3 regions of the Micromonospora sp. NBC_00389 genome follow, and region 2 is predicted to be linked to each of the others. Evidence: predicted binding sites of a transcription regulator. Region 2 holds the regulator's gene; each other region holds the start of a gene.
What was found. The regulator HrcA, encoded in region 2, represses chaperone genes, less so after heat shock. The targets are predictions, from matches to a motif close to GGTTNGCACNCTCNNNNNGAGNGTGCNAACC.

Region 1 (10,636 bases), 620 kb from region 2:
GCGACTGGGTCTTGATCGGCCCCTGGACGGACCAGCCCCGCGGCACCCAGTACGCGTCGAAGTCGGCGAACCGGGTCAGCTCCAGCTCGGTCACCCACTTGCACGCCGACACGTAGCCGTACAGGCCGGGCACCACCATGCGGACCGGGAAGCCGTGCTCGACCGGCAGCGGCTCCCCGTTCATGCCGATCGCCAGTAGCGCGTCCCGCCCGTCGCGCAGCGCGGCGGTGGGGGTGCCGCAGGTCCAGCCGTCGACCGACCGGCCGACTACCTGGTCTGCGTCCGCGTCCGGCTGGACCTCGTCCAGCAGTTCACGCAGGGGTACGCCGAGCCACCGGGCGTTGCCGATCAGGTCCCCGCCCACCTCGTTGGAGACGCAGGCCAGCGTGACGTACCGCTCGACCAACGGCCGGGCGAGCAGGTCGGCGTAGGTGTAGGTGCGCTCGGTGCCGACCCGCCCGTGGATCCGCAGCCGCCAGGTCGCCGGGTCCACCTGCGGCACCACCAGCGCGGTGTCGATCCGGTAAAACCCGAAGTTCGGGGTGACGTACGGTGCGAGCTGGGCCAGCGAGAGGTCGGCGCCCGCCGGCAGGGCCGGTGCGGGGGCGACCGGCGCGGGCAGCCGGATCGCGTCCCGGGCCGCGGACACGCCGCGCCGCCCGGCCAGCCAGCGCCCGCCGAGTCCGGCCACCGTGGCCGTACCCAGCAACACCCCGGCGCCGGTGAGGAATCTCCGCCGCGACTCCGGGTTGACCCCGTCGTCCGACGCCCGCCCGACGGGCACCGGCGGCGCGGCCGGCGTCACCGGGACCGGCAAGCCGTCCGAGCCCACCGAGCCCGCCGGCGCGGCCGGCGCGGGTGGAGTGGGTGGGGACCAGGGCCACGGGTCCAGCTCCAGCGGACCGGCGATGAACATCCACAGCACCAGGGCGCCGAGGCCGCCGCCGACCAGCGACGGCAGCGCGTCGGCGGCGTCCGCGCCGGGACGGGTCAGCGCGGCGGCCACGCCGACGGCGGCGAACGCCGCGATGCCGGCCAGGCCGAGGGCCAACCGGCGCACCGCCAGCACTCCCAGCAGCGCGGCGAACGCTCCCAGCAGCAGCGCGGTGCCGACCAGGAGGGCGATCTTGTCGGCGGTGCCGAAGAGGTCGATGGCGAGCTGCTTCAGCGACTCCGGGACGGCGTCGACGACCACCCCGCCGACCGCGACCAGCGGTGCCGACCGGGGCCCGGTCAGCACCGCCACCGGTTCCGCGAACCCGATCGCGACGGCGGCGGCTGTGACTCCGGCCAGCGCGGCGTACCGCCGCGACATGGTGCTCATCGGCCCAGTGTGCGCGGTCATCTCGCCCGGTCGCCAACCACGTCAGCGCTCGGTGCTGACCCCGGACACGGACCGGGGCACACCGTCGTCGACGGTGTGCCCCGGGAAGGTACCGCTACCGGGTCAGAAGCCCGGGCCGTGCTGGTGGCCGTGACCGTGGCCGTGCCCGCCGCCGGCGGCCGGCTCGGCCTGCTCCGGCTTCTCCACCACGAGGCTCTCCGTGGTGAGCAGCAGGCCGGCGATCGAGGCGGCGTTGGTGACCGCGTTGCGGGTCACCTTCACCGGGTCGATGATGCCGGCCTTGACCAGGTCGACGTACTCGCCGGTGGCGGCGTCGAGGCCGTGGCCCCACTCCTTGCCGGCAACCTTCTGGACCACGACGTAGCCGTCGTGGCCGGCGTTCTGCGCGATCCAGCGCAGCGGCTCGACCAGCGCCTTGCGCACGATCGAGACGCCGACCTTCTCCTCACCGGTGAAGCCCAGGTCGTCGTCGAGCACCGGAAGGATCTGCACCAGGGCGGCGCCGCCGCCGGGCACGGTGCCCTCCTCGACCGCAGCCTTGGTCGCCGCGATGGCGTCCTCGATGCGGTGCTTGCGCTCCTTCATCTCGACCTCGGTCGCCGCGCCCACCTTGATCACGGCGATGCCGCCGGAGAGCTTCGCCAGCCGCTCGGCCAGCTTCTCCCGGTCCCAGTCGGAGTCGGAGGCCTCGATCTCCTTGCGGATCTGGGCCACCCGGTCGGCAACGTCGGAGGACTGGCCGCCGCCGTCGACGATCGTGGTGTTCTCCTTGTCGACCACGACGCGCCGGGCGGTGCCGAGCACCTCCAGGCCGACCTGGTCGAGCTTGTAGCCCAGCTCCGGGGCGACCAGCTCGGCGCCGGTGGAGATCGCGATGTCCTGGAGCATGGCCTTGCGCCGGTCACCGAAGCCCGGGGCCTTCACGGCGCAGACCTTGAGGGTCTTGCGCAGCGAGTTGACCACCAGGGTGGAGAGCGCCTGGCCGTCCACGTCCTCGGCGATGATCAGCAGCGGCTTGCTGTTCTGCAGGACCTTCTCCAGCAGCGGCAGCAGCTCCTCGATCGCCGAGATCTTCTGGGTGGTGACCAGGATGTACGCGTCCTCAAGGACGGACTCCTGACCCTCCAGGTCGGTGACGAAGTTCGGCGAGATGAAGCCCTTGTCGAACTGGAGACCCTCGGTCACGTCCAGCTCGGTGGTGAGCGCGGAGCCCTCCTCGACGGTGATGACACCGTCGCGGCCGACCCGCTCCATCGCCTCGGCGATCAGCTCGCCGATGGTGGAGTCCTGCGCGGAGATCGTCGCCACGTTCGCGATCGACTCCTTGCCGGTGACCTCGGCGGCCCGGCCGAGCAGCGCCTCGGAGATCTTGGTGGCCGCCGCGTCGATGCCCCGCTTGAGGCCGGCCGGGTTGGTCCCGGCGGTGACGTTGCGCAGGCCCTCGCGGACCATCGCCTGGGCCAGCACGGTCGCGGTGGTGGTCCCGTCGCCGGCGACGTCGTTGGTCTTGGTCGCCACCTCCTTGACCAGCTGCGCGCCGAGGTTCTCGTAGGGATTGGTGAGCTCGATCTCCTTGGCGATGGTCACACCATCGTTGGTGATCGTCGGCGCACCGAATTTCTTGTCCAGGACGACGTTGCGCCCGCGCGGGCCGAGGGTGACCTTGACCGCGTCAGCGAGGGCGTTGACACCGTGCTCCAGCAGGTGCCGGGCGTCGTCCGAGAAGCTAAGGATCTTCGCCATGAATGTCCCTTCGAAGCGCCGTTGCCCCGGCCCGGCGAGCCGGACCGGGGCAACGACACTGATCGGTTGCTTACTTCTCGATGACCGCGAGGACGTCGCGGGCGGAGAGCACCAGGTACTCCTCGCCGGCGTACTTGACCTCGGTGCCGCCGTACTTCGAGTAGAGGACGGTGTCGCCGACCTTGACGTCAACCGGAACTCGGTTGCCGTTGTCGTCGACGCGCCCCGGGCCGACAGCGAGGACAGTGCCCTCCTGCGGCTTCTCCTTGGCGGTGTCGGGGATCACGATGCCCGACGCCGTGGTGGTCTCAGCCTCGTTCGCCTGGACCACGATGCGGTCCTCGAGCGGCTTGATCGCAACCTTGGTCGCGGTAGTCACGGGCATACCCTCCTGGGGTACTGGTTTCGTTGCCGGTCGGCGAGGCCAACCAGCGTCAATCTGCCTCATGCCACCGGGCGGGGCCGTCGTCGCGGGTGCCGGTCCGCCTGGCGTTTCGCACCCGGGTCGTGAGACCCGGGAGCTGGCACCCTCAGGGTGAGAGTGCTAATCGCAGGTTATTCCGTGGCTAGCACTCCGTCAAGGAGAGTGCCAACGCACCCTCCGCCGTGTCGCCACAGTTCCGCCAGTCGTTACCGCAACACGCCGGGAGCACCTCGCCGCACCGTGGCCATCTCCCTACCGTCGGTTGCCACCACCGGATGCCGACGAAGGGGAGCCGAGTGACCCGGATACCGACCCTGACGTTCCTGCACGAACAGCTACGCCGGGCACGCCAGGCGCGCGGGCTCAGCCAGGAGGAGCTGGGCAAGCTGGTCAACTACTCATCGTCGTACGTGAGTGCGGTCGAGATCGGGCAGAGCTCGGTCAAGCCGGACTACCTGGCCCGCATCGACTCAATCCTGGACACCGGCGGTCTCTTCGTCGGCATGCTGGAGCTGGTCCGCTTCCACGCCGCACCCGACTGGTTCCGCCCGTGGGACGAGATCGAGCGGGAGGCGGCTGCGCTGCGCTGGTACGACCCGACGGTGATCCCCGGCCTGCTCCAGTCCGAGGGGTACGCGCGGGCGATGCTCGGCGTGGGCGGCGAGCTGACCGCCGAAGAGGTGGAGACGCGGGTGGTGGCCCGGCTCGCCCGGCAGTCGCTGCTGACCGCCGACCCGCGTCCGCAGCTCGTCGCGGTGCTGGAGGAGCACACGCTGCGCCGGCAACTCGGCGACCGGGAGACCATGCGCGACCAGCTACAGCACCTGCTGGCCGTGGGCACCGCACCGAACGTGCAGGTCCGGGTCGTGCCGGCCGACGCCCCCTGGCATGTCGGGCTCAACGGCCCGTTCATCCTGGCCCGGCTTGAGAGCGGTGCCGAGCTGGTCCACCTGGACAACCAGCTCCGGGGGCAGACCGTGGACAGCCCGAACGACGTTGCCGCCCTGGAGCGGCGCTGGGAGACTGTGACCGGCGAGGCACTGCCATGCCGGCAGTCCGCCCGGCTGATCGAGGAAGTGGTGCAGACATGGACCTGACCCACGCCACCTGGCGCAAGGCCTCCCGCAGCAACAGCAACGGCGGTGCCTGCGTCGAGGTCGCCGACAACCTGCCCGGCGTGGTCGCCGTGCGCGACAGCAAGGACCCGACCGGGCCGGCGCTCACCTTCACCCCGGCGAGCTGGCGGGCCTTCGTCGCCGCCACGCCCACCGACTGACACCACCGTCCAGCCAGCCCGGCCGGCCCGGGACAATGACCGGGTGGATCTCGACCAGCTCGCGGCGCTGCGTACCCCCGAGGGGTCGGCCGCGCTCGCGGCGGCGGCCGTGCTGGCCGGCGGTGACCCGCTGGCCGCGGCGTCGGCCCTGCGCGCGACCGGCGTGCCGCCGGCACTGGCCTCGGCGGCACTGACCCAGGCCGAGCTGCGCCACCGGGCGGTCGGCAAGTTCGGCCCGGCCGCCGCCGGGATGTTCCTCACCCGCGCCGGGCTGGAGCAGGCCACCCGCCGGGTGGTCGCCGACCGCCGCGCCGCCCGGCTGCGCGCGGCCGGCGTGCGCACCCTGGCCGACCTCGGGTGCGGGCTCGGTGCCGACGCGCTCGCCGCCGCCCGCGCCGACATCCGGGTGTACGGGGTGGAGGCCGACCCGGTGACCGCCGCCATGGCCGCCGCCAACGCCGCCGCTGCGGGGCTGGCCGAGCTGTTCACGGTCGAGTGCGGCGACGCCACCACCTTCGACGTCTCCGGCGTCGACGGCGTCTTCTGCGACCCGGCCCGACGCCGCGCGGGCACCGGGCGACGGATCTTCGACCCGCGCGCCTACTCGCCGCCGTGGGACTTCGTCACCGGGCTGGCCGAGCGGGTGCCGCGCACCGTGGTGAAGGTCGCGCCGGGGTTGGACCACGCGCTCATCCCGACCGGCGCGGAGGCGGAGTGGGTCAGCGTGGACGGCGATCTGGTCGAGGCGGCGCTCTGGTGCGGTGAGCTGGCCGAGGTGACCCGCCGCGCCACCCTGTACCGGCAGGAGGCGGCCGGTGACGGGGTCCGCTGCCACCAGCTCACCGGCTCGGGTGCCGCCGAGGCGCCGGTCGGGCCGCCACGCCGCTACCTGTACGACCCGGATCCGGCGGTGGTCCGCGCGCACCTCGTCGCCGAGCTGGCCGGCGAACTGGACGCCACCCTCGGCGACCCGAGCATCGCCTACCTCTACGCCGACCGCCCGACCCGCACCCCGTACGCGCGCTGCCTGGAGATCACCGATGTGCTGCCGTTCTCGCTGAAGCGGCTGCGGACGCTGCTGCGCGACCGCCGGGTGGGCCGGGTGGAGATCCTCAAGCGGGGTTCCGCGCTCACTCCGGAGCAGCTCCGGCGGGACCTGCGGCTGGCCGGTGACACGGCGGCGAGTCTGGTGCTCACCCGGGTCGCCGGGGCACCGACCGTGCTGATCTGCCGCCCGGTCGACTAGGTTCCAGAGTGTGGCGGGACAGGGCACTCCGGCGACAGCACTGCTGACCAAGCGCGGCATCGCGCACCGCACGCACCCGTACCGGGTGGCGCCGGACGCGCCGAACTACGGCGCGCTGGTCGCGGCGGCTCTCGGCGTACCGCCGGAGCGCGTGTTCAAGTCCCTTGTGACCGACGTCGACGGCGCGCTCACCGTGGCGGTCGTCCCGGTCACCGGCGAGCTGGACCTCAAGGCGCTCGCCGCAGCGGTCGGCGGCAAGCGGGCCGCGCTGGCCGACCGGACGGTCGCCGAGCGGGCCACCGGCTACGTACGGGGCGGAATCAGCCCGCTCGGGCAGCGCCGACGGCTGCCCACCGTGCTGGACGACTCCGCGCTGGACCTGCCGACGATCTACGTCTCCGCTGGCCGGCGTGGTCTTGAGCTTGAGTTGGCCGCCGCGGATCTGGTGGCGCTGACCGAAGCCCGGACCGCTCCGCTCCAGGCCCACTGACCGCTCGGTCCAGGGAGGCCGACAGCGCCCACGTCCGCGCCAGATGATCACCGGGTGACGGCCGCGTTGCCGAACTGTTACCCCGACGAACGAAGTCCCCGCCCCGGCAGTCTTGTGGACGCGGCGACAGCGCCATACGTTGCCGGGCACAACAAACACCACACTCCCCACCCCCGGAAAGGACCCTGCACATGCGTAAGGGGCTCCTCACCTTCGCCACCGCGGGCCTGCTGGCCACCGGCGGCACGGCGGCCTGTGGCGACACGTTCGGCGGAGTCGACCAGGCTGGCTCCGCCAAGACCCCGAAGATCGGCGTGATCCTGCCGGACAGCAAGTCCTCGGCGCGCTGGGAGGGCGCCGACCGCAGGTTCCTGGAGGAGGCGTTCCAGCGCGCGGGGGTCAAGTACGACATCCAGAACGCCCAGGGTGACAAGAGTCAGTTCCAGACCATCGCCGAACAGATGATCACCAACGGCGTCACCACCCTGATGATCGTGAACCTGGACTCCGGCACCGGCAAGGCCGTACTCGACAAGGCGAGGTCACAGGGGGTCGCCACCATCGACTACGACCGGCTCACCGTGGGCGGCTCGGCGCTCTACTACGTCAGCTTCGACAACGAGGCGGTCGGCAAACTCCAGGGTGAGGGCCTGGTGAAGTGCCTGGCCGACAAGGGCGTGCGGAAGCCGGCCGTGTCCTATCTGAACGGTGCACCGACCGACAACAACGCCAGTCAGTTGAAGAGCGGCTACAACTCGGTGCTCCAGCCGAAGTTCGACGCGGGCGAGTACACCCAGGGACCGATGGACGCGGTGCCGGACTGGGACAACGCCCAGGCCGCCACGATCTTCGAGCAGCAACTGACCCAGGCCGACGGCCGCATCGACGGGGTGATCGCCGCCAACGACGGCGTCGCCAACGCTGTCATCTCTGTGCTGAAGAAGAACAAGCTCAACGGCAGGGTGCCGGTCACCGGCCAGGACGCTGACCCACAGGGCCTGCAGAACGTCCTCGCCGGCGACCAGTGCATGACGGTCTACAAAGCAATCAAGGAGGAGGCCGAGGCCGCGTCCGACCTCGCCGTCGCGGTGGCCCGGGGCAGGACCAAGGACACCGGGCAGACGGTCCGCGACCCGGAGACCGGCCGGGCCGTCCCCGCGGTCCTGCTGACCCCCCGGGCCGTCTACCGGGAGGACATCGCGGACGTCATCGCGGACGACTTCGTCACCCGGGACGAGGTCTGCTCCGGTGGATACGCCAAACTCTGCGCCGAAGCCGGCGTCCGCTGATCGGCGTCCAGGCGACTCCGCCGACCGGCACGGCAGCAGACCTCCGCGCCGGACGGTGCCCGCCGGGCGCGTCCCAGAGCATCCCCTCCATCCGAAGGAGACCCCCCGTGTCCGGGAGACCCCTGCTGGAACTCCGTGGGATCGACAAGAGCTTCGGTCCCGTCCAGGTGCTGCGCGACGTGGCCTTCTCGGCCCATCCGGGTGAGGTGACCGCGCTGGTCGGCGACAACGGCGCCGGCAAGTCGACCCTGGTCAAGTGCATCAGCGGTATCCACCCCACCGATGCCGGCGAGTTCCTCTTCAACGGCGAGCCGGTGACCATCAGCAGCCCCCGGGACGCCGCCGCCCTCGGCATCGAGATCGTCTACCAGGACCTCGCGCTCTGCGAGAACCTCGACATCGTGCAGAACATGTTCCTCGGCCGGGAGAAACGCAACGGCATCGTGCTGGACGAGGCGACCATGGAGCAGATGGCCGCCGAGACGCTCGCCGGGCTCTCCGTCCGCAGCGTCACGTCGCTGCGCCAGCACGTCTCCAGCCTCTCCGGCGGGCAACGCCAGACCGTGGCCATCGCCAAGGCGGTGCTGTGGAACAACCGGCTGGTCATCCTCGACGAGCCGACCGCCGCCCTCGGCGTGGCGCAGACCGCCCAGGTCCTCGAACTGGTCCGCCGGCTGGCCGACAACGGCCTCGCCGTGGTGCTCATCTCGCACAACATGAACGACGTCTTCGCCATCTCCGACCGGATCGCCGCGCTGTACCTCGGCCAGATGGTCGCCCAGGTGAGGACCACCGAGATCACCCACGCCCAGGTGGTCGAGCTGATCACCTCCGGCCGCTCGGGCGGCTTCGGGCTCGCCGCCGACCCGGCCCCGGGCGGCACCGACAACGGCCTGTGGCCGGCCGATGTGAGCACAGGAGGCGTCCGATGACCACCACCGCCGTACGCCGGGATGACTCCCCGGCCGTGCCCGAGGTGCCGACCATCGGCAGTCACCTGCGCACCTACCTGAGCAGGGTCCGCGGTGGTGACGTCGGTGGCCTACCGGCCGTCCTGGGGCTGGTCGTCCTCGGCACGGTCTTCTCGATCATGCGGCCGTCGTTCCTGTCGGCCGGCAACTTCGCCAACCTGTTCACGCAGGGCGCGGCGGTCACGCTGATCGCCATGGGCCTGGTCTTCGTCCTGCTGCTCGGTGAGATCGACCTCTCCGCCGGCTTCGCCAGCGGCGTATGCGCCGCAGTACTGGCCAACGTGGCCTCCGTGCTCGGCTACCCGTGGTGGGTCGCGGTGCTCGCCGCGATCGTCACCGGGGTGCTCATCGGCACCACCCTCGGTTTCCTGGTCACGAAGATCGGCATTCCGTCCTTCGTGGTCACCCTCGCCGGCTTCCTCGCCTTCCAGGGCATCGTGCTGATGCTGATGAAGGAGGGCCGGAACATCTCGGTCCGCGACGACGTGCTGCTCGCCATCGCCAACCGCACCCTCAGCCCGGCCGCCGGTTGGCTGCTGGCCGCCGTGGCGATCACCGGCTTCGCGGCGGCGCAACTGCTGCGGCACCGCAACCGGGCCGCTCGCGGGCTCGTCACCGACCCGTTCGCGGTGGTCGTCGCGCGCATCGCCGGGCTCGCACTCCTGCTGGGCGTGGCGGTGTTCATCCTCAACCTGGAGCGCAGCCGCAACGTGCCGGCCGTCTCGCTGCGAGGCGTACCGGTGGTGGTGCCGATCATGGCGGCGCTGCTCGTACTGCTGACCTTTGTGCTGCAACGCACCAGCTACGGCCGGCACGTCTACGCGGTCGGCGGCAACAAGGAGGCGGCCCGCCGTGCCGGCATCGACGTCGACCGCATCCGCATCTCGGTCTTCGTGATCTGCTCGTCGATGGCTGCGGTCGGCGGCATCGTCGCGGCCAGCCGGGCCAACTCCGTCGATCCGAACACCGGGGGCAGTAACGTACTGCTCTATGCCGTCGGCGCGGCGGTGATCGGCGGCACCAGCCTCTTCGGCGGCAAGGGCCGCATCCTCGACGCCGTGCTCGGTGGGGCGGTGGTCGCGGTCATCGACAACGGGATGGGCCTGATGGGGTACAGCGCGGGGGTCAAGTACGTGGTCACCGGCGTGGTGCTGCTGCTCGCCGCCAGCGTCGACGCCTTCTCCCGTCGCCGCTCGGCCACGACCGGCACCCGCTGACGGCGGGCATCGCGGTGTCGTCGACCATGCGCACCGGGCCGAGTCAGGACGAGATCCGCCGGCAGAATCTCGGTGCCCTGCTGCGCCACGTGCACGTCCATGGGGCGACCACCCGCGCCGAGCTGACCACCACGCTGGGGTTGAACCGCAGCACCATCGGCGCGTTGACCGCCGACCTGGCCGGTGCCGGGCTGGTCACCGAGGCGACGCCGAAGCAGACCAGGCGTGCCGGCCGACCGTCCCTGGAGGTCCGGCCCGAGTCGGTCCGGGTCTACGCGTACGCGTACTCCATTGAGGTGGACCGGCTGCGGGCCGCCCGGGTCGGTCTCGGTGGCGCGGTGCTGGACCGCCGGGAGCTGGACCGGCCCCGGGGGTTGCTGGCCGCGGAGGCCGCGCCGCTGCTGGCCGGGGCGGCCAAGGAGATGCAGCAGGCGGTGCCAGCCGGCGCGATGTGCGTCGGCACCGGCGTCGCCGTCTGCGGGATGGTGCGCCGCGACGACGGCCTGGCGCTGCTCGCGCCGACCAGCGGTTGGGTGGACGAGCCGATCGGCGCGGCGCTCAGCGCGGAGCTGGGCCTGGACCAGCCGATCACCGTGGGCAACGTGGCCGACGTGGCCGCCGTCGCCGAGCACGCC
Region 2 (10,636 bases):
ATGGCGCCAGCCCTTGGCGGGTGTTCTGGAAGATCACCTTCCCGCTGCTGCGCCCGGTCTTCGGGATCCTGATCGTGCTCTCCACCATCTGGGACTTCAAGGTCTTCACCCAACAGTTCGTGCTGGCTGGCGGCACCCAGGACCGGCCGACGTTCATGCTCTCCATCTACTCCTACGCGGAGGCGTTCTCGCCGCCGCCGAAGTACGGCCTCGGTGCGGCCATCGCGGTGATCCTCACGCTGATCCTGCTCGTGGTCACCGGCTTCTACGTGCGGATGGTGCTCAAGCAGGAGGACGAGTAGTGAAGAAGGTCGCCCTCAACGCCGCCGGGCTGCTGGTCGCGCTCTTCGCGGCCTTCCCCGTCTACTGGATGATCTCCACCTCGCTGAAGCCGAGCAGCGAGATCTTCTCGGCCACTCCGCAGCCGGTGCCGACCCACCCGACGCTGACGCACTACCGGGAGATCCTGACCGGCAACCTCATCCCCGGCGTGAGCTTCTTCGACTTCTTCCTCAACAGCGCGCTGGTGGCGGTCTCGACGGTGGTGCTCAGTGGCCTGGTCGCGCTGCTCGCCGCGACGGCGGTCGCCCGGTTCAGGTTCAAGCTGCGGACCAGCTTCCTGATCATGCTGCTGGTGGTGCAGATGATCCCGCTGGAGGCGTTGGTCATCCCGCTGTTCCTGATGATCCAGCGGCTCGGGCTCTACAACACCCTGCCCAGCCTGATCCTCACGTACCTCGGCTTCTCGCTGCCGTTCGCGGTCTGGATGCTGCGGGGCTTCGTCGCGGCCGTGCCCAAGGAACTGGAGGAGGCGGCGGCCATCGACGGGGCCACCCGGGCCCAGACCTTCCGCCGGATCCTCTTCCCGCTGGTGGCGCCCGGCCTGGTGGCCACCAGCATCTTCTCCTTCATCACCGCGTGGAACGAGCTGATCTTCGCGCTGACGTTCATCAACGACCAGGGTCGCTACACCCTGCCGGTGGCGATGACCTTCTTCTTCGGCCGGGACGACACCAACTGGGGGCCGGTGATGGCCGCCTCCACCCTGTTCACCCTGCCGGTCATCATCTTCTTCCTGCTGGTGCAACGACGGATGGTCTCCGGCCTGGTCGCCGGCGCCGTCAAGGGCTGACCAGGGCAGGCAGCGTCGGGGCTGACCGGACCGCGTGCGGCCCAGGCCGGCCCGGGCCGCCACGCCGCGTCGAGTGCGGGTATCGGCGGGCGCGTCGGGCGCAGCGCCGCCACTAGGCTGACCGTCATGACGGGCAGGGTGGCAGCGGTGAACCTCGGCGTGGTGACCGAGGCGGAGTGGGCCGGCGACGCGAGCGGTCGCAGCGGCATCGACAAGCGACCGGTCGACGGGCCGGTGCCGCTGCTCGCCGGTGGCCTGGTCGGCGACTTCATCGCCGAGCGCGCCCACCACGGCGGGCCGGACAAGGCCGTCTACGCGTACGCCGAGGAGGACGCCGCGTGGTGGTCCGCGGAGATCGGCCGCGCCGTCCGGCCCGGCGGTTTCGGCGAGAACCTCACCACCTACGCGGTCGACGTGACCGGGGCGGTGATCGGCGAGCAGTGGGCGATCGGCACGGCGGTGCTCCAGGTGACCATGCCGCGTACCCCCTGCACCACGTTCGCCGGCTTCTGGGGGATGCCCGACCTGATCCGGCGGTTCACCGTGCGTGCCACCCCGGGGGCGTACCTGCGGGTGCTGCGCGAGGGCGAGGTGGGTGCCGGTGACCCGGTCGAGGTCGTGGAGCGGCCGGCGCACGGGGTGACCATCGGCGAGGTGTTCCGGGCGACCAGCCTGGAGCCGGAGTTGCTGCCCCGGCTGCTCGACGCGGAGGACCTGCCGGTGGCGATCAGGAAGAAGGCCCGCCGCCGCCTCGCCAGCCGCGCCTGACCGACCACCGACCGCGCCTGAGGGCCGGCCGTGCCTGAAACTTGGCTGCCCTCGGGGCGGTTCACCCTTGCTCCGTCCGACCGCACACGCCCCGAAGCGGCGCTCGTCAGGACGTCGCGGCCGACTGCCCGCTGCGGGTGCCCTGCCTCGTGTCGTGCCCGGGGCGGGGGGTCAGCACCTGAGGGCCGGCCTTGGTGATCGCGACGGTGTGCTCGGAGTGGGCCGTGCGCGAGCCGTCCGCGGACCGGATCGTCCACCCGTCCTTGTCATATTTGATCTTGTCGGTGCTGTGGCAGAACCACGGCTCGATCGCGATCGTCAGGCCGGGCTTGAGCTTCATGCCCCGGCCGGAGCGGCCGTCGTTGGCCACGTGTGGGGCCTCGTGCATGGTGCGGCCGATGCCGTGCCCGCCGAATTCGGCGTTGACCTGGTAGCCGTAGCGGCGGGCGACCCCGCCGATGGCGGCGGAGATGTCGCCGAGCTGATTGCCCAGCCGCGCGGCGTCGATCCCGGCCTCCAGCGCGGCCTCGGTGGCCTCGATCAGCTTCAGGTCATCCGGGGAGGGGGTGCCGATGACGGCGGACAGTGCGGAGTCGGCGACCCAGCCGTCGATCCCGACCGCCATGTCGATGCTCAGCAGGTCACCGTCGCGCAGGGCGTAGTTGTGCGGCAGGCCGTGCAGCACGGCGTCGTTGACCGAGAGGCACAGGACGTTGCGGAACGGGCCGCGACCGAACGACGGTGTGTAGTCCCAGTAGCAGGACTCGGCGCCACGCTCCTTGATCCGGCGACGGGCGTGGTGCTCGAGGTCCATCAGGTTGACCCCGACGGCGGCGACCTCCCGCAGCTCCGCCAGCAGCTCGCCGACGAACTGGCCGGTCACGGCCATCCGTTCGATCTCCTCAGGGGACTTAAGCTCGATCACGATCAACCCTCCCTCTTCGTAGCGGTATATTTATACCACGCTGGTCGGCGCGCCGGCCGGTGGGCGTTGCCGGTCCGAGAAGGCGGATCTATCCTGCTGACATGGTTCGCCCACCGCTCACACCTGAACAGATCGCAGCGGGGCAACGTCTCGGGGCGGCGCTTCGGGTCGCCCGAGGTGGCCGCAGCCCCGTCGAGGTGGCCGTGGCGGCCGGCATCTCACCGGAGACGCTGCGCAAGATCGAGGTGGGCCGGCTCCCGGCACCCGCGTTCGGCACGGTGGTCTGCCTCAGCGAGGTTCTCGGCGTCGCGCTCAGCGACCTGGCCGAGGTGTGGCTGGCCGACCTGCGCCTCCGCGAAGCGTCCTAACCGCGGGCCGGCCGCGCCTGAGGGCCGGCTGTGCCGAAAGCCGGCGGACACGCGAGAGCCCCCGACATCGGCGATGTCAGGGGCTCTCGGCTAACGACTCAGCGAAGCCAGGGGACGCTGCGGTCCAGCAGGCCGCGCTCCTTGAGCTCCTTGCGCAGCGGGATCTCGTCGTCGACGTACCCGTCCCAGTTGATGCCCCAGTAGTTGGCGGTGTGGGTGCCCTCACCGATCAGCTGGCGCTGCACCGGCGTGCGGTTGCGGTACCACTCGCCGTTCAGGTCCGGGTGCAGCTCGTCCAGCGGGCGGATCCACCGGTAGGTGTAGCCCACGAAGAGCATCTTGCGGGTGATGGTCGACAGGTTCGTCGACCGGGAGTGCCACTGCCGGCGGTCGAAGATGAAGGCGTCGCCCGGCTTGGCGGTGATCTCCACCGTGCCCTCCGGGTCGGGGTTGTGCACGCTGAGGTCCTTGGGCCGGTCCAGCGAGTTCCACAGGTGGCTGCCAGGGATGACCTTGGTGGCGCCGCGGCCGGTCTCGGAGAGGTCGGAGAGCACGTACGCGACCTTCAGCGAGAACATCGGCCGGGGCAGGTTCGGGTCCATCGTCTCCGGGTCGGAGTTCTGCCGGTACCCGTCCTGGTGCCAACCCCAGTACGGCTTCTCCGGCTCGGCGGCCGGCGGAGTGACGTCCAGGTGGTTGTGGTGGGTGTAGATGTTCCAGCCGGCCAGCCCCCACATGTACGGGAAGGTGATCGGGTGGGTGAGCAGCTCACCGAAGAGCTCGTCGCGCTCCAGGAAGCCCAGCAGGTGCAGGGTGCCGTCCTTCTTGGTGGTGCCCTTTGCCTGCTCCTCCGCGTAGACGCGGTCGACCGCCGCCTCCAGCGCCGCCCGGTGGTCCTCCGTCAGGACGTTGCGCAGCAGGAGGAAGCCCTGCTCGTGAAACTCCTTGCGGTCAGTGTCGCTGATCGGTTCGTAGCCGGTCCGGTCGCCGTAATCGAACACCGCGTCGTACCCCTCCCCATGAGGTGAAATCATTTCTGGCACAGGCCGCCGATCGTAACGCGATCACCTTGGCAGCGGGGAGTGCGCATGACAGGAATGGACCTCAGCCGGACCATGCGCAGCGGAGCCACTCCGTAGAGTCAGATTTCCGCGATAAATAGCGGCGTTTGTTGGCTGTTGTCCGATTGTGCGGTGACTGCCGGTTAAGAGATCCGGGCCGCTCACCCCTCGGCGAACACCTCGGCCACCACCTGACCAGACGCGCTCTGCTCGCCGGTCACCCGCCCCCAGGTGCCGTCCCGGGCGGTCCACTCCAGGTCGCCGAAGCGGACCCGCTTCACCCCGTGGTCCTGGGCGTGCGAGACCAGCCAGTGCGCGTACCGCCAGCCGTCGCGCTGGTCGCCCGCGGTCACCGCCAGCCCGGTCTGGCCTGCGGTGTCCGTGCCCGACAACCCCCAGTCCAGCACCAGGTTGCGGGTCAGTTGGGCGGCCGCTGCCGCGCCGCGCATCACCGGGGTACGCCCCACCGTGCAGGCGACCGCCCCGGTGACGTCGCCCAGTAGCGCCCGGCTGAGCACCTCGGAGTCGTCGGCCCACTTCTGGTACGCCTCGGGGAACGCCGAGCGCTGCACCCGCTGGGCGGCGTCGGTGACCCGCATCTTCTCCCAGCCGCGCACCTTCTTCAGTGCCGCGTAGAACCGGTTCGCCGCGTAGCGCGGGTCGCGGATCTGTGTCGGGGTGCCCCAGCCCTGGCTCGGACGTTGCTGGAACAGGCCGACCGAGTCACGGTCGCCATCGGCGAGGTTGCGTAGCCCGGACTCCTGGTACGCGGTGGCCAGCGCGACCACCACGGCCCGCTCCGGCATCCCGCGCTGTGCGCCGATCGCCGCGATGGTCGCCGCGTTGGCCATCTGGTCGGCGTCCAGGGCGACCCGGCCGTCGGCTTGGACCGTGCATTTCCGGCTCGCCAGTGGTAGCTGCAGACGGTCCCCGACCTGCCGCACGACGAGCCAGACTGCGATCACGGCGACGAGGATGAGAACCACCCCGCCCGCCACGGCTGCACGAGTTCGCACCCACACCCCCAGATCGACAGTCCGCCAAGCGTACGTCCCCGATGGCGTCGTCCGGGTCGTCCGACCGGTTCACGCCCGAGGGGAGCGGGGAAGGCCAGAGTGACGTTCCCCGCCGTCGGCAGGACAAACCGGCTAATCCGCGGCGGGTACCCAGCTGGCGTCCCGCTTCTCCCGGAACGCGGTGACCCCTTCGCGTCCCTCGTCGCCGAGGAAGTAGCCCGTCGACAGCGCCGACAGCCGGGCCAGTTCGCCGCGCAACTCGGCGGTGCCCGGCCGGCGCAGCAGGTCCTTCGCGCCGGCCAGCGCGCCGGGCGCGCCGCGCACCAGCGAGTCGCAGTACCGGCGTACCGCCGCGTCCAGCCCGTCCGCCGGGACGGCGGCGGTGACCAGGCCGATCTCGGCGGCCCGCCGGCCGTCGAAGGTGTCCCCGGTCAGGTACAGCTCGGCGGCGGCGCGCGGGTGCAGCCGGGGCAGCACGGTCGCCGAGATGACCGCGGGGATCACCCCGATCCGCACCTCGGTGAAGGCGAACGTCGCCTCGTCGGCGCAGACCGCCAGGTCGGCGGCCGCGATCAGGCCCAACCCGCCGGCCCGCGCCGGCCCCGCCACCCGGGCCAGCACCGGCTTGGGGCACTCCCAGATCGCGGCGAGCACCTCGCCCAGCATCCCGGCCGGCACCGTCCCGCTGGCGTACGCCAAGGCGGTCTCCTTCAGGTCCGCACCTGAGCAGAAGACCGGGCCGGTGTGGTCCAGCACGATCACCCGGACCGCCTCGTCGGCGACCGCGTCGGCCAGCCCACCCAGCAGCTGGGTCATCAGGGCTGTGGAGAGTGCGTTGCGGTTGTGCGGGCTGTCCAGGGTGAGGGTGGTCACCCCGCGGGCCGTGGCGACCCGCACGAGGACGTCGGGAGAGGTCATGCCGGGCACACTAGTGGCCATGCCCGGCGTCCTTCCAGATGGTGAGACCGTCCCCGTCGACGGATCGCTGCCCGCCACCGCCACCGCCGCGGTCGGCCAGCGCGGTTTCGGCGTGTACGTGCACGTGCCCTTCTGCGCCAGCCGCTGCGGCTACTGCGACTTCAACACCTACACGGCGAGCGAGCTGGGCGGCGGTGCCAGCCGTGAGGGGTACGCCGACACGGTGCTGGCCGAGCTGGCGCTCGCCGCCCGGGTGCTCGGTGACAGCCCGCCGCCCCGGGTCGACACGGTCTTCGTCGGCGGTGGCACGCCCACCCTGCTCCCCGCCGACGACCTGGCCCGCATCCTCGACGGCATCGACCGCACCTGGGGGCTCGCCGCCGACGTCGAGGTGACCACCGAGGCCAACCCGGAGTCGGTCACCCCGGAATCGCTGAAGCTGCTGCGGGCAGCCGGCTACACCCGGATCTCGCTCGGCATGCAGTCCGCCTCCCCGGGGGTGCTGGCGATCCTCGACCGCAGGCACAGTGCCGGCCGGGCCACCGCCGCCGCCCTGGAGGCGCGCGACGCCGGGTTCGAGCACGTCAACCTGGACCTGATCTACGGCACTCCGGGGGAGCGGGCCGAGGACTTCGCCGCCTCGCTGGACCAGGTGGTGGCCGCCGGGGTGGACCACGTCAGCGCGTACGCCCTGATCGTGGAGGACGGCACCCGGCTGGCCGCCCGAATGCGTCGCGGTGAGCTGCCGTACCCCAGCGACGACGTCGCCGCGGACCGCTACCTGGCTGCGGAGGCCGCCCTCGACGCGGCCGGCCTGTCCTGGTACGAGGTCTCCAACTGGGCCCGCACCGACGAGGCCCGGTGCCGACACAACCTGCTCTACTGGACCGGCGCGGACTGGTGGGGTCTCGGCCCCGGGGCGCACAGCCACGTCGGCGGGGTGCGCTGGTGGAACGTCAAGCACCCGTCGGCGTACGCCCAGCGGTTGGCCGCCGGCGCGTCGCCCGGCCTGGCCCGGGAGGTGCTCACCGTCGACGAGGCGCACATGGAGGACGTCATGCTCCGGCTGCGGCTCGCCACCGGTTTGCCGCTGGCGGTGCTCGACGCCACCGGCCGGGCCGGCGCCGAGCGGGCGCTGGCCGGCGGCCTGCTGGCCGCCCCGGAGTACGCGGCCGGCCGGGCGGTGCTCACCCTGCGCGGCCGGCTGCTCGCCGACGCCGTGGTCCGCGACCTGCTGCCCTGACCGTCGCGCCGCCCCCCGGTCGGCGCGACGGTGTGCCGGACCGGCCGGGGGAGCGGCCGGCCCGGATCACTTGATGAAGCTGCCGGAGAGCGGGTAGCGGTAGAGCTGGCCCTCGTTGGCCTTGATCCCGGCGATGATGCCGAACACGGCGCCGAGGATGATCGCCGCCGCGACCGGAATGAAGCCGATCACGATGCAGGAGAGCACCCAGCCGACCAGGCCGACGATCGACCAGATGAGCTGGAAGTTGAGCGCCGCCACCGCGTGCGCCCGAACCGTCGGGGACTGGTTGCCCCGGGCCAGCATCGCCACCAGCGGGCCGATCCAGCCGAGCACGCCGCCGCTGATGATCATCCCGGCGGCGCCGCCGAAGTGCGCGACCAGCGCCCAGGTCTTGTCCTCGTTGTTGGCGTAGCCGCCGCCGGGGCCGCCGTAGGCGCCACCGGGCGGATAGCCGCCAGGAGGGTAGCCCCCGGCTGGCGGATAGCCGCCCGACGGAGGGTAGCCACCCGACGGCGGTTGGTCACCAGTGGGCGGCGGATAGCCACCGGCCGGGGGATAGCCGCCCGGGCCGGGTGCCCCGGACAGTGGTGCGGTGGGTGGCTCGGCCGAGGCGCCCGGAGAGGGCGGCGGGGATGTCGGGTCCGTCGGGTATCCGCCGGGGTCTCCCGCGCCGGGAGGGCGAGGTGGTTCAGTCATGGATGTCACGGTAAGGGCCCGTGGCAATGCCGCACCAGAGCGACACCGCCGGGTCGGCGCGGCTGAACGGACAGCGACGACCTTGATCATCGCGCCGGCGGGTACGCCGACGTAGACTGGCACTCGTTACAGTCGAGTGCCAGGACGGTCCGCCGGCCCCACCGTGGCCGGCGGCCGACGTGCGACAGGAGGTGCGGAGGATGGGTCTCGACGACCGCAAGCTAGCCGTGCTCCGCGCCATCGTCGAGGACTACGTCTCCACCCAGGAGCCCGTCGGCAGCAAGGCGCTGGTCGAGCGGCACCAGCTCGGCGTCTCCCCGGCCACGGTCCGCAACGACATGGCCGTGCTGGAGGAGGAGGGCTACATCCGGCAGCCGCACACCAGTGCCGGCCGGGTGCCCACCGACCGCGGCTACCGCCTCTTCGTCGACCGGCTGTCCCGGGTCAAGCCACTCAGCCCGGCCGAGCGCCGGGCCATCGAGCGTTTCCTGGTCGGTGCGGTCGACCTCGACGACGTGGTGCACCGCACCGTGCGGCTGCTCGCCCAGCTGACCCGGCAGGTCGCCGTCGTGCAGTACCCGAGCCTGGCCCGATCCTCGGTGCGGCACCTGGAGCTGGTGCCGATCTCCACCACCCGGCTGATGCTCGTCATGATCGCCGACACCGGTCGGGTGGAGCAGCGGCTGGTCGAGCTGCCCGGGCCGGTGCCCGCCGACGACGTCACCGACCTGCGTCGGCTGGTCAACGAGAAGCTCGCCGGCGCCCGGCTGTCCGATACGCCGCCGCTGGTGCAGACGCTGGTCGAAGAGGCGCCGACCGAGCTGCGTCCGACGATGACCACCCTCGCCACCGTGTTGCTGGAGACGCTGGTCGAGCGGCACGAGGAGCGGATCGCGCTGGCCGGCACCGCCAACCTCACCCGGGGCGGCCTGCTCGACTTCCAGGGCTCGCTGCGCCCGATCCTCGAAGCGCTGGAGGAGGAGGTCGTGCTCCTCAAGCTCATCGGCGAGACCGAGCCGAGCACGACCCGGGTGCTGATCGGCGACGAGAACGAGTTCGACAACCTGCGCGCCGCCTCGGTGGTCAGCACCGGGTACGGCCCCGGCGCCACCATCGTGGGCGGCCTGGGGGTGCTGGGGCCCACCCGCATGGACTACCCCGGCAACATCGCCACGGTGCGCGCCGTGGCACGCTACGTGGGCGAGCTGCTGGCCCAGAACTGACCAGTCAGGGCCGACGGCCGGCTCCGGCCGACGACCGGCGCAACGCGAGACGAACATGAGGACACGGAACGCAGTGGCCAGGGACTACTACGGCATTCTCGGTGTGAGCCGGGAAGCCTCCGACGACGAGATCAAGCGCGCCTACCGCAAGCTGGCGCGCCAGTTCCACCCGGACGTCAATCCGGACCCGGAGGCACAGGAGAAGTTCAAGGACATCAACGCCGCGTACGAGGTCCTCTCGGACGACCGGAAGCGGCAGATCGTCGACCTGGGCGGCGACCCGCTCGCCCCCGGTGGTGGCGGCGGCGCTGGCGGTCCGGGCGGTCCGGGCGGGGCCGGCCCGTTCGTCGGTTTCCAGGACATCATGGACGCGTTCTTCGGCGGCGCGGCGGGTGGCGCCCGTGGCCCGCGTCCGCGGACCCGGCCGGGCGCCGACGCGATCCTGCGCCTGGAGCTGGACCTGCACGAGACGGCGTTCGGCGTCGAGGCGCCGATCACCGTCGACACCGCGGTGCTCTGCACCACCTGCTCCGGCGCCGGCACGGCCGCCGGCACCCACCTGGCCACCTGCGAGGCGTGCGGCGGTCGGGGCGAGGTGCAGTCGGTGCAGCGCACCTTCCTCGGCCAGGTGGTCTCCGCCCGGCCGTGCACCGTCTGCCAGGGCTACGGCACCACCATCCCGCACCCCTGCCCCACCTGCGCCGGCGACGGCCGGGTGCGTACCCGCCGTTCGCTGACCGTCAAGATCCCGGCCGGTGTCGAGGACGGCATGCGGATCAGGCTGGCCCAGCAGGGCGAGGTGGGTCCGGGTGGCGGCACCGCCGGTGACCTCTACGTGGAGATCCACGAGCGGCCGCACGACGTGTACTCCCGCAAGGGCGACGACCTGCACTGCCGGGTCACCGTGCCGATGACCGCGGCGGCACTGGGCACCCGACTGACCATCAAGACACTGGACAGCGAGGAGACGGTCGACGTCAAGGCCGGCACCCAGCCGGCCAGCACCCTGCGGCTGCGCGCCCGGGGCGTGCCGCACCTGCGCGGCACCGGCCGGGGCGACCTCTACGTGCACCTGGACGTCCGGACGCCGACGAAGCTCGACCCGGACCAGGAGCGGATGTTGCGCGACTTCGCCAAGACCCGCGGTGAGGAGGTCGCCGAGCTGTCCAAGCAGGGCGGCTTCTTCTCCCGGATGCGCGACGCGTTCAACGGTCACGCCTGACCACTGCGGCTAGCCTGATCATCGTGTCCGCGCCGCTGTTCCTGGTCGAGTCCCTGCCCAC
Region 3 (10,636 bases), 960 kb from region 2:
GGTGCCGTACCGCTCCAGCAGGTGCTCCACCACGCCCACCGGTACGCCGTGCCGGCGGGCCAGGTCGGCCCGGTCCCGCCACATGGCCGGGTAGCCGTCGGCGCCGAGCAGCGGCAGGTCGGCGGTACGCGAGGCGCGCGCGCCGCCCAACCGCCTGGCGGCCCGGTCGACCACATCGGAGGCCATCACCCGGTACGTCGTGTACTTGCCGCCGGCGACCAGCAGCAGCCCGAGCATCGGCTCGAAGACCGCGTGCTCCCGGGACAGCTTCGAGGTGGAGTCGGCCTCGCCGGCCAGCAGCGGACGCAGCCCGGCGTAGACGCCCTCGATGTCGGCGGTCGTCAGCGGCCGGTCCAGCACGACGTTGACCTGCTGCAGGAGGTAGTCGATGTCGCGGGCCGAGGCAGCCGGGTGGGACCTGTCCAGCCGCCAGTCGGTGTCGGTGGTGCCGATGATCCAGTGCCCGCCCCACGGGATGACGAAGAGCACCGAGCTCGCCGTACGCAGGATGAGCCCGGTCTCGCCGGTGATCGCCGAGCGGGGCACCACCAGGTGCACCCCCTTGGAGGCGCGCACCCGGACGCCGGGCCGCAGGCCCACGTCGTTGAGCATCCGGGACATGTCGTCGCTCCACACCCCGGTGGCGGCGATGACGGTGCGGGCGTGCACCTCGAACTCCGCGTCCGGTGAGCCGGCCGGCGCCTCCAGGTCACGGACCCGGACGCCGGTCACCTCACGCGCCTGCCGGATCAGCCCGACGGCGCGGGCGCTGCTCACCACCGTGGCGCCGAGGCTGGCCGCGGTGCGGGCCAGGGTGACCACCAGCCGGGCGTCGTCGACCTGCCCGTCGTAGTACCGGATCGCCCCGGCCAGCGCGTCGGCCCGCAGGCTCGGGAAGATCCGCCGGGCACCCTCGCGGGTCAGGTGCCGGTGCAGAGGCATGCCCCGGCCACCGCCGAAGACCCCTGCGAAGGCGTCGTAGGCGGCGACGCCAGCGCCGTAGTACGAGCGGCGGAAGATCCGGGCGGGCAGGTCCCGCAGGCCCCGACCGGCCGGCAGCGGCACCAGGAACGGCACCGGGCGGACCAGGTGTGGCGCGAGCCGGGTGGCTAGCAGGCCGCGCTCGGTCAGCGCCTCGTGGACCAGGTGGAACTCCAACTGCTCCAGGTAGCGCAAACCACCGTGGATGAGCTTGCTGGACCGGCTGGAGGTGCCCGCGGCAAGATCGCGTGCCTCGACCAGGGCCACCTTCAGGCCCCGGGAGGCCGCGTCCAGGGCGGCGCCGGCACCGGTCACCCCACCCCCGATGACCAGCACGTCGAAGCGCTCGCCGCGGAGTCGGCGCAGGTCGGCAGCGCGGCGGACCGGCGAGAGCTGACCGGCTACGGATCGGGAGATATTGGGGTCGCGCACCTGTCCACCGTAACCGCCGATGCCATCGTGCCGACATGCGCCGCCCGCCCCGTACTGTTCACGTCATGCAGGTCGGCTCTCCGTCACCCGCTGGTCCACCGTCGCACCACCAGCCGTCGTACCCGGGCCGGGCCAGTCCGTGGCCGGTGGTCGCGGCCGTGCTGGCCGGCTGCTGGACGGTGGGGGTCACCGTGGCCACCCAGGCGGGTGGCTGGCTCACCGACCAGGTGCTGCTGGGCTTCGGACGGGACCGGATCGGTTCGCTCTGGCCGCTGCTGGGCCTTGCCACCGTCGTGCTGGTGGGCACGCCCGCGCTGCTGCTGGCCCTGCTGCCCCGGTCGGCCGCGGTCCGCGCCACCGGCCGGGCCTGGCTGGGCGGGGCGCTCGCGCTCGGTGTGCTCACGCTGCTGCGAATCGTGCCGCCGGTGCACCACGAGGCGTACCTCGCCGCGCTGGCCGCCACGGCGGCGCTCACCGCGCTCGTCCTGCGCTGGACGGCACGCCGCTCGGCGCGTCGCTCAACGTCCGGCGGGTCGATCGGCGCGACGCCCGGCAGGGACGCCGCCGCACCCCCGATCGGAAGCGCCGCGCCCGGCGACATCGCCAGTGCCCCCGAGCCGACTGGAAGCGCCGCGCTGGCGGACATCATCGGCGGCTCGGCCGGACCCGGGCGGAGGCCGGCCCGGCCCGGTCCGGTGCCGCTGCTCGCGGTCGCCGCCGGGCTGGCGCTGCTGCTGCCGTGGGCCTGGCTGGGCGCGCTCGGCGGCCTGCTGGAGACCGCGCTCGCCCTGCTGGCGGCGGCCGCACTCGGCGCGCTGGCCGCGACGCTGCTGGACGCCGCCTTCTGGTCCCGGTTCGCGATCGGCCGGCCTCCCCGGCCGGCCCGGTTGGTCCTGGTCGGCGGCCTGGTCGCCGGGGTGACGCTGCTGCTGCTCGCGGCCGGCACCGGCCAGTCCGGCGCGCAGCTACCCGCGCTGCTGACCCTGCCGCCGGTGGGCTTCGCGCTGGCCGCCCTGTGGGCCGCGACCTGGCGTCCGGCCGCCGACGGGACGGCAGACGCCGGGGAACCGACGGCGGACGCCGGGCGCACTGGTCGGGCGGCGACCGGCTGGCTGGTGGGCCTGACCGCGCTCGGCCCGCTGGCCTTCACCGACCCGGAAGAGATCAGCGTGCTGTTGGCCGGCACCCGCGACGTGCCGTTCTGGGTAGCGGCCGCCGCCGGTGTCGGGCTCGCCGTCGCGGTCCTGGTCGCCATCGGGTACGCGCTGCTGCTGGCCCGGCCGGCCGCCCGCACGCCGAGCCGGCGGATGGCCGCGCTGACCGCAGTGGTGCTGCTGGTCACGGCCGTCGTCGTCGACGTCGGGCCCGGGCAGCACGGCCTGTACGGCGAACGGCTGCTGGTGGTGCTGCGCGAGCAGGCCGACCTGACCGGCGTGCCGGCCGGTGTGCCGGGCCGGGCGGGGCGGGACGCCCGGGCGGCGGAGGTGTACCGGCGACTGGTGACCACCGCCGACCGGAGCCAGGCCGACCTCCGTCGGGAGCTGACCCGGCTGCGGCTCAACCCGGTGTCGTACTACCTGGTGAACGCGGTCGAGGTGGACGGCGGTCCGGCGGTGCGGGCCTGGCTCGAGCGCCGACCGGGGGTGGCCCGGGTGCTGGTCAGCCAGCGACTGCGGCCACTGCCGGCCCCGGCCGGGCAGAGCCGGGGCACCGCCCCCGCGCCGACCGGTCCGGAATGGAACATCCGCCAACTCGGCGCCGACCGGGTCTGGTCGCAGCTCGGGGTGACCGGCGCGGGCATCGTGGTGGGCAGCTCGGACTCCGGGGTGGACGGCACCCATCCGGCGCTGCGGGCCGGGTTCCGGGGCGGGGACGACTCCTGGTTCGATCCGTGGGACGGCACCCGGACCCCGACCGACCAGGGCGGGCACGGCACCCACACGGTGGGCAGCGCGGTCGGGCGGGGCGGCATCGGGGTGGCGCCGGACGCGCAGTGGGTGGGCTGCGTCAACCTGGACCGCAACCTGGGCAGCCCGGGGCACTACCTGGAATGCCTTCAGTTCATGCTGGCGCCCTTCCCGGCCGGCGGTGACCCGTTCACCGACGGCCGGCCGGAGCGCGCCCCGCAGGTGCTGACCAACTCGTGGGGCTGCCCACCGATCGAGGGCTGCGACCCGGGTGTGCTGCGACCGGCCACCGCCGCGCTGGACGCCGCCGGGATCTTCGTGGTCGCGGCGGCCGGCAACACCGGCCCATGGTGCGAGTCGATCGCCGACCCGCCCGCGCCGTACCCAGACGTGTTGACCGTGGGCGCGGTGGACGCGCAGCGACGGGTTGCCGAGTTCTCCTCGCGGGGGCCGGTGCCGGGCGGCCTTCGCAAGCCGGACGTGCTGGCGCCGGGCGTGGACGTGGTGTCGGCCATGCCGGGCGGCGGGTACGCCGCGCTCGACGGCACCTCGATGGCTACCCCGCAGGTGGCCGGGGTGGTGGCGCTGATGTGGTCGGCGAACCCGGCGCTGGTCGGCGACCTGGCCCGGACCCGGCAGATCCTGCGGGACACCGCCACGCCGGCCGTGCCGACCTACCGCTCCCGCAACACGGCGGACGCCTGCGGCGGCCCGGCGAACGTCACCGGGGCCGGCCAGGTCGACGCCTACGCCGCCGTCCGAGCCGCCCGGCCCTGAGCCTGCGGTTGTCCTCATCGAGACGATGGCGGGAGTCAAAACCGGTACTCGGTGATCTAGGGTCGCGACCATGGACGCCGAGATCACCATCACCGAGCTGACCGTCGACCTGACCCCCACCGTGGTGCGGCTCTGCGAGCAGGCGCTCGACCTGCCGGAGGACGCCACCGAGGCGGGGCCTGTGGTGGACGCGCTCTGGCCCCGGGCCGCCGCCGACCGGCTGGTGGTCGGGCTGGGCGCGTACCGGGGTGGGGACCTGGTCGGGGTGCTGCTCTGCTCGGTGTCGTCGGCCGACCCGGGTCTCGGGCACGTCGACCTGGTCGCGGTGCTTCCGGAGCAGCGTCGCCGGGGTGTCGGCCGGGCGCTGCTGAGGCGGGCCGAGCGGGTGCTCGCCGAGCGCGGGGCGACCGAGGTGCTGCTGGCCGGGAACCCGCCGTACTACGCCTGGCCGGGCATCGACGTGCGCTACACGCCAGCGGTCTGCACCGCCCTGGCACTGGGTTACCAGCAGGATCGGACCGCCTGGAACATGACCGCCGACCTGTCGTACGACGAGTCGCCGGCGCTGCGGTCCACCGAGGCGGCGGAGCGGCGGCTGGCCGGACAGGGCATCACGGTACGTCGGGCGGAGCCGGCGGACCTACCGGCGCTGGCCGCGTTCGCCCGGTCCACCTTCGGTGGCGCGTGGGACGGGGAGCTGGCCGGGTCGGTGGGTCGCGAGGGCGCCGGTTGCCACCTGGCGGAGCGGGCTGGCGAGTTGCTCGGCTTCGCCGCCTACGGTTCGTCCCGACCGAGCTGGTTCGGGCCGATGGGCACCGCGCCGGCCGCCGAGGGTTCGGGCATCGGCGGGGTGCTGCTGCGGCGCTGCCTACGCGACCAACGGTCGGCGGGGCTGGACCGGGCGCAGATCGGTTGGGTCGGGCCGGTGCCGTTCTATTCGGGCAGCGCGGGCGCCCGGATCGAGCGGGTCTTCTTCCTGTACCGACGGACGCTCAACGGCGAATAACGGGCGAATAGGATATAGACCCAGATAGTCCCATTCGCCCGCGTCGGGCATCGACGCCCCCTACCGTTTCGGTAGAGGAGGCAGCCATGACCACGGATGACGACCAGACCGAGGACGGCCCGCCCGTCACCTGGAAACCGGTCGGCGAACTCCCCGGCCAACTGCCGTTCGACCGGCTCGACTACGGCGACGCCGAGCAGTTGGCCGAGATGGCAGAACCGGTGATCGAGGAGCCGCAGGAGATGGTGGACGCACCCATCCAACTGCCTCCGCCGTACGACCGGGCGCAGAAGCGGCGCAACCAGCGCCCCCTGCCCACCTGACGACGAACGGGGCGGACCGCGTCAGCGGCCCGCCCCGTTCGGTGTCGGAACTGGACTCAGAAGTCCATGTCCCCGCCACCCGGGCCAGCCGGGGCAGCCGGGGTCTTCTCCGGCTTGTCCGCGACAACGGCCTCGGTGGTGAGGAAGAGCGCCGCGATGGAGGCGGCGTTCTGCAGCGCCGAACGAGTCACCTTGGCCGGGTCGATGATGCCCGCGGCCAGCAGGTCCACGTACTCGCCGTTGGCGGCGTTGAGGCCGTGACCCGCTTCGAGGTTACGGACCTTCTCCACCACAACGCCGCCCTCGAGGCCGGCGTTGACGGCGATCTGCCGCAGCGGGGCGTCCAGCGCGACCTTGACGATGTTGGCACCGGTCGCCTCGTCGCCGACCAGGTCCAGCTTGTCAAAGGCGGTCTTGCCGGCCTGCACCAGCGCGACGCCACCACCCGGGACGATGCCCTCTTCGACGGCGGCCTTCGCGTTGCGAACGGCGTCCTCGATGCGGTGCTTGCGCTCCTTGAGCTCGACCTCGGTGGCCGCGCCGACCTTGATCACCGCAACGCCGCCGGCCAGCTTGGCCAGCCGCTCCTGCAGCTTCTCCCGGTCGTAGTCGGAGTCGCTCTTGTCGATCTCGGCCCGGATCTGGTTGACCCGGCCCTGGATCTGCTCGGCGTCGCCGGCACCATCGACGATGGTGGTCTCGTCCTTGGTCACCACGACCTTGCGGGCGCGGCCCAGCATGTCGAGGGCGACGGCGTCCAGCTTGAGGCCGACCTCCTCGCTGATGACCTGGCCACCGGTGAGGATGGCGATGTCGGCGAGCATGGCCTTGCGGCGGTCACCGAAGCCCGGCGCCTTGACGGCGACGGACTTGAAGGTGCCCCGGACCTTGTTGACGACCAGGGTGGCCAGGGCCTCGCCCTCGATGTCCTCGGAGATGATCAGCAGCGGCTTGCCCGACTGCATGACCTTCTCCAGGATCGGGAGCAGGTCCTTGACCGACGAGATCTTGCTGTTGACGATCAGGAGGTAGGGGTCGTCGAAGACGGCCTCCATGCGCTCCGGGTCGGTCATGAAGTAGGCCGAGATGTAGCCCTTGTCGAAGCGCATACCCTCGGTGAGCTCAAGCTCCAGGCCGAAGGTGTTGCTCTCCTCGACGGTGATGACGCCTTCCTTGCCGACCTTGTCCATCGCCTCGGCGATGATCTCGCCGACGGTGCTGTCGCCAGCAGAGATGGAGGCGGTGGAGGCGATCTGCTCCTTGGTCTCGACGTCCTTGGCGAGCTTGGACAGCTCCTCCGAGACGCTCGCGACCGCGGCCTCGATGCCCCGCTTCAGGGCCATCGGGTTGGCGCCAGCGGCCACGTTGCGCAGGCCCTCACGAACCAGGGCCTGGGCCAGGACGGTCGCCGTCGTCGTGCCGTCACCGGCAACGTCGTCGGTCTTCTTGGCGACCTCCTTGACCAGCTCAGCGCCGATCTTCTCGTACGGGTCCTCGAGCTCGATCTCCTTGGCGATGCTCACACCATCGTTGGTGATGGTGGGGGCACCCCACTTCTTCTCGAGCACGACGTTGCGGCCCTTGGGGCCGAGGGTCACCTTTACGGCGTCAGCGAGCTGGTTCATGCCTCGCTCGAGGCCGCGGCGCGCCTCTTCGTCGAACGCGATCATCTTGGCCATACGGCGTTGTCCTCCTGGACACTCACGGGCCACCCGAGATGTGTGCCTCGAATGGGCCGCCTGGTGTACGCACCTTGGGACGTCGCCACCTGGCGACGACGACGTCCTTCGGCCGGGCCGGATAGCCCGCGACGACCGGCCATGTGCCGCCCCGGCGTCTCCACGCCGGTGCAACCTGGCCCCACCGTCCCGACCATTGGCACTCGCGGTATGCGAGTGCCAATACCTTGTTTAGCACTCTCCCCTGCCGAGTGCAAGCACGACTGCCGCTGTCAGCCGAGTTCCGCGGCCAGCCCGGCGCTGTTCACCGGCCCCTCATGAGCCCGCTGCTCGGCGTACGTCACCAGCAGCCCCACCATCTGCGCCAGATAGGCGGGGAGGGCCAGCACCGCTCCGAGGGCGAGGACCAGCGCCACGCCGATCGCGGAACCTGGAGCGGCGAGCGGATCGACTCCGAACGGGGCGGTGCCGACCCCCTCCAGCACGCTTGCGACGAAGGTGCCGACAATCACCACCGCCCCCACCAGCGCCACCCGCCCCAGCAGCAACCCCAACCGGTCGTGGAACATCCTGAACGACCGGCCGATCGGGTTGTGCCGCTCGAAGAGATAGACCGGCCCGGCCATGCTGAGCGCGAAGGTGAGGTAGATGCCGGGCAGGACGCAGAAGCAGATGCCCAGGCCGACGATCAGGCTGATCGCCAGCGTCCACCCCCAGAGCCCGAGCGCCCGGCGCAGGCCGTAGCGCAGCGCCTCACCCAAACTCACCGGCCCACCGGCCGCCTGACGGGTGATCACCCAACTGCCGGCGGCCCAGCCCACGGACTGCACCAACCCGATCAGCACGCTGCCGACGATGATCACCAGGAACAAGGACGCCAGGTCGGTGAAGAAGTTGTCGGGCAGCGAGGTCGACTCGTCGACGGCGTTCGTGTCCCACTCCGCGGTCGGATCCAGCCCGAGCGAGAGCACCGACAGCACCGCCGCCGGCAGCACCTGGGTGAGCAGCAGGATGGGCAGCAGCAACCGCCAACCGCGCTGGAGCGCACCCAGGCACCGGTTGAACCAACCGCTCAGCCCGGCGCCGGGCGGCGTGACCAGCCGGTCGGACGGGTCGATGCCGGGCGGGTACCACCCGGCGGCCGGTGGCCCGGGATACCAGTGCTGCCCGCCGTACGGCCCGGAACCGATCGGGTAGCCGCCGGTGGGCGGGAACACCCAGCCCTGCGGCGGCGCGCCCGGTGGCGGCCCCCAAGCAGGCACGGTCGGATCCCAGCCGGGCGGACTGCCCGGCGGCGGGCCTCCAGCCGAAGCCGGCGGCGCGGTCGGATCCCAGCCGCGCTGGGTCCCCGGCTGCGGGCCCCAGGGGGGCGGCGCGGTTGGATCCCCGCCGGGCGGGGTGCCCCCGGGCGGGAGCCCAGCGGCACCGGGCGCGGTCGGGTCACCACCGGGCGGCGGACCGGACGGGTCGGGCTGACCCGGTGGTGGGACGGCCGGGGGCGGCTGGTCGGACATGAACCCTCCTCAGCAACGGCTGGAACGGTTCACGATCCTCCAGGGTCCAGCCGCGCGGCGCAGCCCCGGGCCGGCGGCCTTACTGGCGGTGCCCGCTCAGGCGACGACGCGCACCCGCTCCGCCTGCGGACCCTTCTGGCCCTGGGCGATCTCGAACTCCACCCGCTGACCGTCGTCCAGCGCCTTGTAGCCGTCCATCTCGATCGCGGAGAAGTGGACGAACACGTCCTGACCGCCGTCGACGGCGATGAAGCCGTAACCCTTTTCGGCGTTGAACCACTTCACGGTGCCCTGTGCCACGGTGCACTTCCTCACTCTGCGCGGCGTGCCATGCCCCTGGCGCGCGGCACGGGCCGGCGCCGTCGGACCACCCACTCGGCGATCGATGACTACCGCTGAAACAGGTGACCGAAATCGCACGCTACACGAGGAGTGACGGCCGCGCACGACCACAAATCGGGCGCATCGGCGCCGTTTCCGACAGCACGAAGTCGGCCTCGTTTTCGATCAACCCGATCCACGCTCATGACTACCACGGCGCAGGCAGCCCGCCGGCCGTCCGGCGGCGATCGAGCACGCCGAAACCGTCGTCCACCCCTGTGATAGGCATGCGGGCATGACCACCGATCCGGGCGGAGTCGCCCTCCGACAGGCGAAGGTCCGTCGGGTCCGGCCGGAGGACGCCGCCCGGATGCGGGCGCTGCGCCTGGAGATGCTCGCCGACGCACCGCTGGCCTTCCTGGAGACCGTGGCCGAGGCCGCGGCCCGCTCCCACACCGAGTACGCCGCCCGGGTCGCGTCCACCGCGGCCGGGTCCGGTACCGCGCAGTTCATCGCCGACCCGGGAGGCCGGCTGGTCGGGCATGCCGGGGGCACGGCCGCGCCGTACGAGGCGGGGTTGACCGTGATCTACGCCGTCTACGTCACGCCGGCCTGGCGGGGCATGGGGCTACTCGGCGAGCTGGTCGACGAGGTGGCCGCCTGGTCGCGCGCCTGTGGCCGGCCGGAGTTGCTGCTGGAGGTGGTGGTCGGCAACAACCGCGCCTACCGGGCCTACCAGCGGCTCGGCTTCACCGACACCGGCGTACGCGTCCCGCACCCGACCATCCCCGCGCTGACCGAACTCCAAATGCGACGCCCAGCCTGAACCCCAAGAACCCTCCCAAGGCAGAACCCCGCCTGATGTTCACCCACGGCCGGGCAGCCTCCCGACCAGCGTGCCCCGAGAGGGTTTCCGGGGGGAGCCCGCCCGCGGAAGGATCAAGCCTGACCGCCTGGAGCGGGTGGGCTCCCCCCGGAAACCCCAACAGCAACCAACGATCAGACCGGCCGCCGCGACTGCACGATCCGGAACCGATTCGCCACGTACGCGCCGTCGGTCAGCGCCGAGTTGGCCGCCGCGTTGGCGCCGCTGCCGTGGAAGTCGGAGAAGGCCGCCGACTGGTTCACGAAGACCCCGCCGGTGAGGTTGCAGGACAGGTGCACCCCGACCTCCACCGCCACCGCCTCGGTCGCGTCCAGCACCGCCTCGTCCGTGGAGTAGACCCCCGCGGTGAGCGCGCCCTTCTCGCCGACCGTCCGGTGTAGCAGTTCCAGGCTGTGCGCGGTGGAGTCGGTGGCGATGGCGAACGAGATCGGCCCGAACCACTCCCGGCCGTAGGTCTCCGCGTCGTCCGCGCCCAGCTTCACGATGGTCGGGGTACGCACCACCGCGTCGGCGTACGACGGGTGCGTGACGGCCCGCGACTCCAGCACCGGCTCGCCGACCTTGGTCACCTCGGCCAGCCGCTCCAGCACCCCGTCGTTGACGATGGCACCGGTCAGCTCCACACCCCGGGCCGGGTCGGCGGTCAGCTTGCCGACCGCCGCGGCGATCCCGCCGGCCACCTCGTCGAAGCTCTTGTGCCCCTGGTCGGTCTCGATGCCACCGGCCGGGATGAGGAAGTTCTGGGAGGTGGTGCACATCTGGCCGCTGTACAGGGTCAGCGTGAAACCGAGGTTGCGGCACATGCCGGCG

Region 1: the regulator HrcA is predicted to act here: its motif matches at 3,608-3,638, upstream of groES (co-chaperone GroES).
Region 3: the regulator HrcA is predicted to act here: its motif matches at 7,300-7,330, upstream of groL (chaperonin GroEL).

What each region holds. Positions count from the first base shown of each region.
Region 1 is NZ_CP107947.1:536,202-546,837, forward strand. It holds gene OG470_RS02520 (molybdopterin-dependent oxidoreductase) at 1-1,324, opposite strand, end outside; gene groL (chaperonin GroEL) at 1,448-3,088, opposite strand; gene groES (co-chaperone GroES) at 3,159-3,473, opposite strand; gene OG470_RS02535 (helix-turn-helix domain-containing protein) at 3,809-4,609, shown strand; gene OG470_RS02540 (DUF397 domain-containing protein) at 4,600-4,788, shown strand; gene OG470_RS02545 (THUMP-like domain-containing protein) at 4,832-6,034, shown strand; gene ybaK (Cys-tRNA(Pro) deacylase) at 6,045-6,524, shown strand; gene OG470_RS02555 (sugar ABC transporter substrate-binding protein) at 6,716-7,813, shown strand; gene OG470_RS02560 (ATP-binding cassette domain-containing protein) at 7,921-8,745, shown strand; gene OG470_RS02565 (sugar ABC transporter permease) at 8,742-10,001, shown strand; gene OG470_RS02570 (ROK family transcriptional regulator) at 10,028-10,636, shown strand, end outside.
Region 2 is NZ_CP107947.1:7,789,640-7,800,275, reverse strand. It holds gene OG470_RS36780 (carbohydrate ABC transporter permease) at 1-302, shown strand, start outside; gene OG470_RS36775 (carbohydrate ABC transporter permease) at 302-1,132, shown strand; gene OG470_RS36770 (MOSC domain-containing protein) at 1,259-1,900, shown strand; gene map (type I methionyl aminopeptidase) at 2,007-2,825, opposite strand; gene OG470_RS36760 (helix-turn-helix domain-containing protein) at 2,927-3,193, shown strand; gene OG470_RS36755 (phytanoyl-CoA dioxygenase family protein) at 3,292-4,194, opposite strand; gene OG470_RS36750 (hypothetical protein) at 4,416-5,276, opposite strand; gene OG470_RS36745 (enoyl-CoA hydratase-related protein) at 5,403-6,188, opposite strand; gene hemW (radical SAM family heme chaperone HemW) at 6,208-7,431, shown strand; gene OG470_RS36735 (DUF4870 domain-containing protein) at 7,498-8,130, opposite strand; gene hrcA (heat-inducible transcriptional repressor HrcA) at 8,331-9,353, shown strand; gene dnaJ (molecular chaperone DnaJ) at 9,427-10,575, shown strand; gene OG470_RS36720 (16S rRNA (uracil(1498)-N(3))-methyltransferase) at 10,599-10,636, shown strand, end outside.
Region 3 is NZ_CP107947.1:878,335-888,970, forward strand. It holds gene OG470_RS04220 (glycerol-3-phosphate dehydrogenase/oxidase) at 1-1,398, opposite strand, end outside; gene OG470_RS04225 (S8 family serine peptidase) at 1,479-4,097, shown strand; gene OG470_RS04230 (GNAT family N-acetyltransferase) at 4,168-5,103, shown strand; gene OG470_RS04235 (hypothetical protein) at 5,190-5,426, shown strand; gene groL (chaperonin GroEL) at 5,483-7,105, opposite strand; gene OG470_RS04245 (hypothetical protein) at 7,378-8,367, opposite strand; gene OG470_RS04250 (cold-shock protein) at 8,716-8,919, opposite strand; gene OG470_RS04255 (GNAT family N-acetyltransferase) at 9,236-9,766, shown strand; gene paaN (phenylacetic acid degradation protein PaaN) at 9,940-10,636, opposite strand, start outside.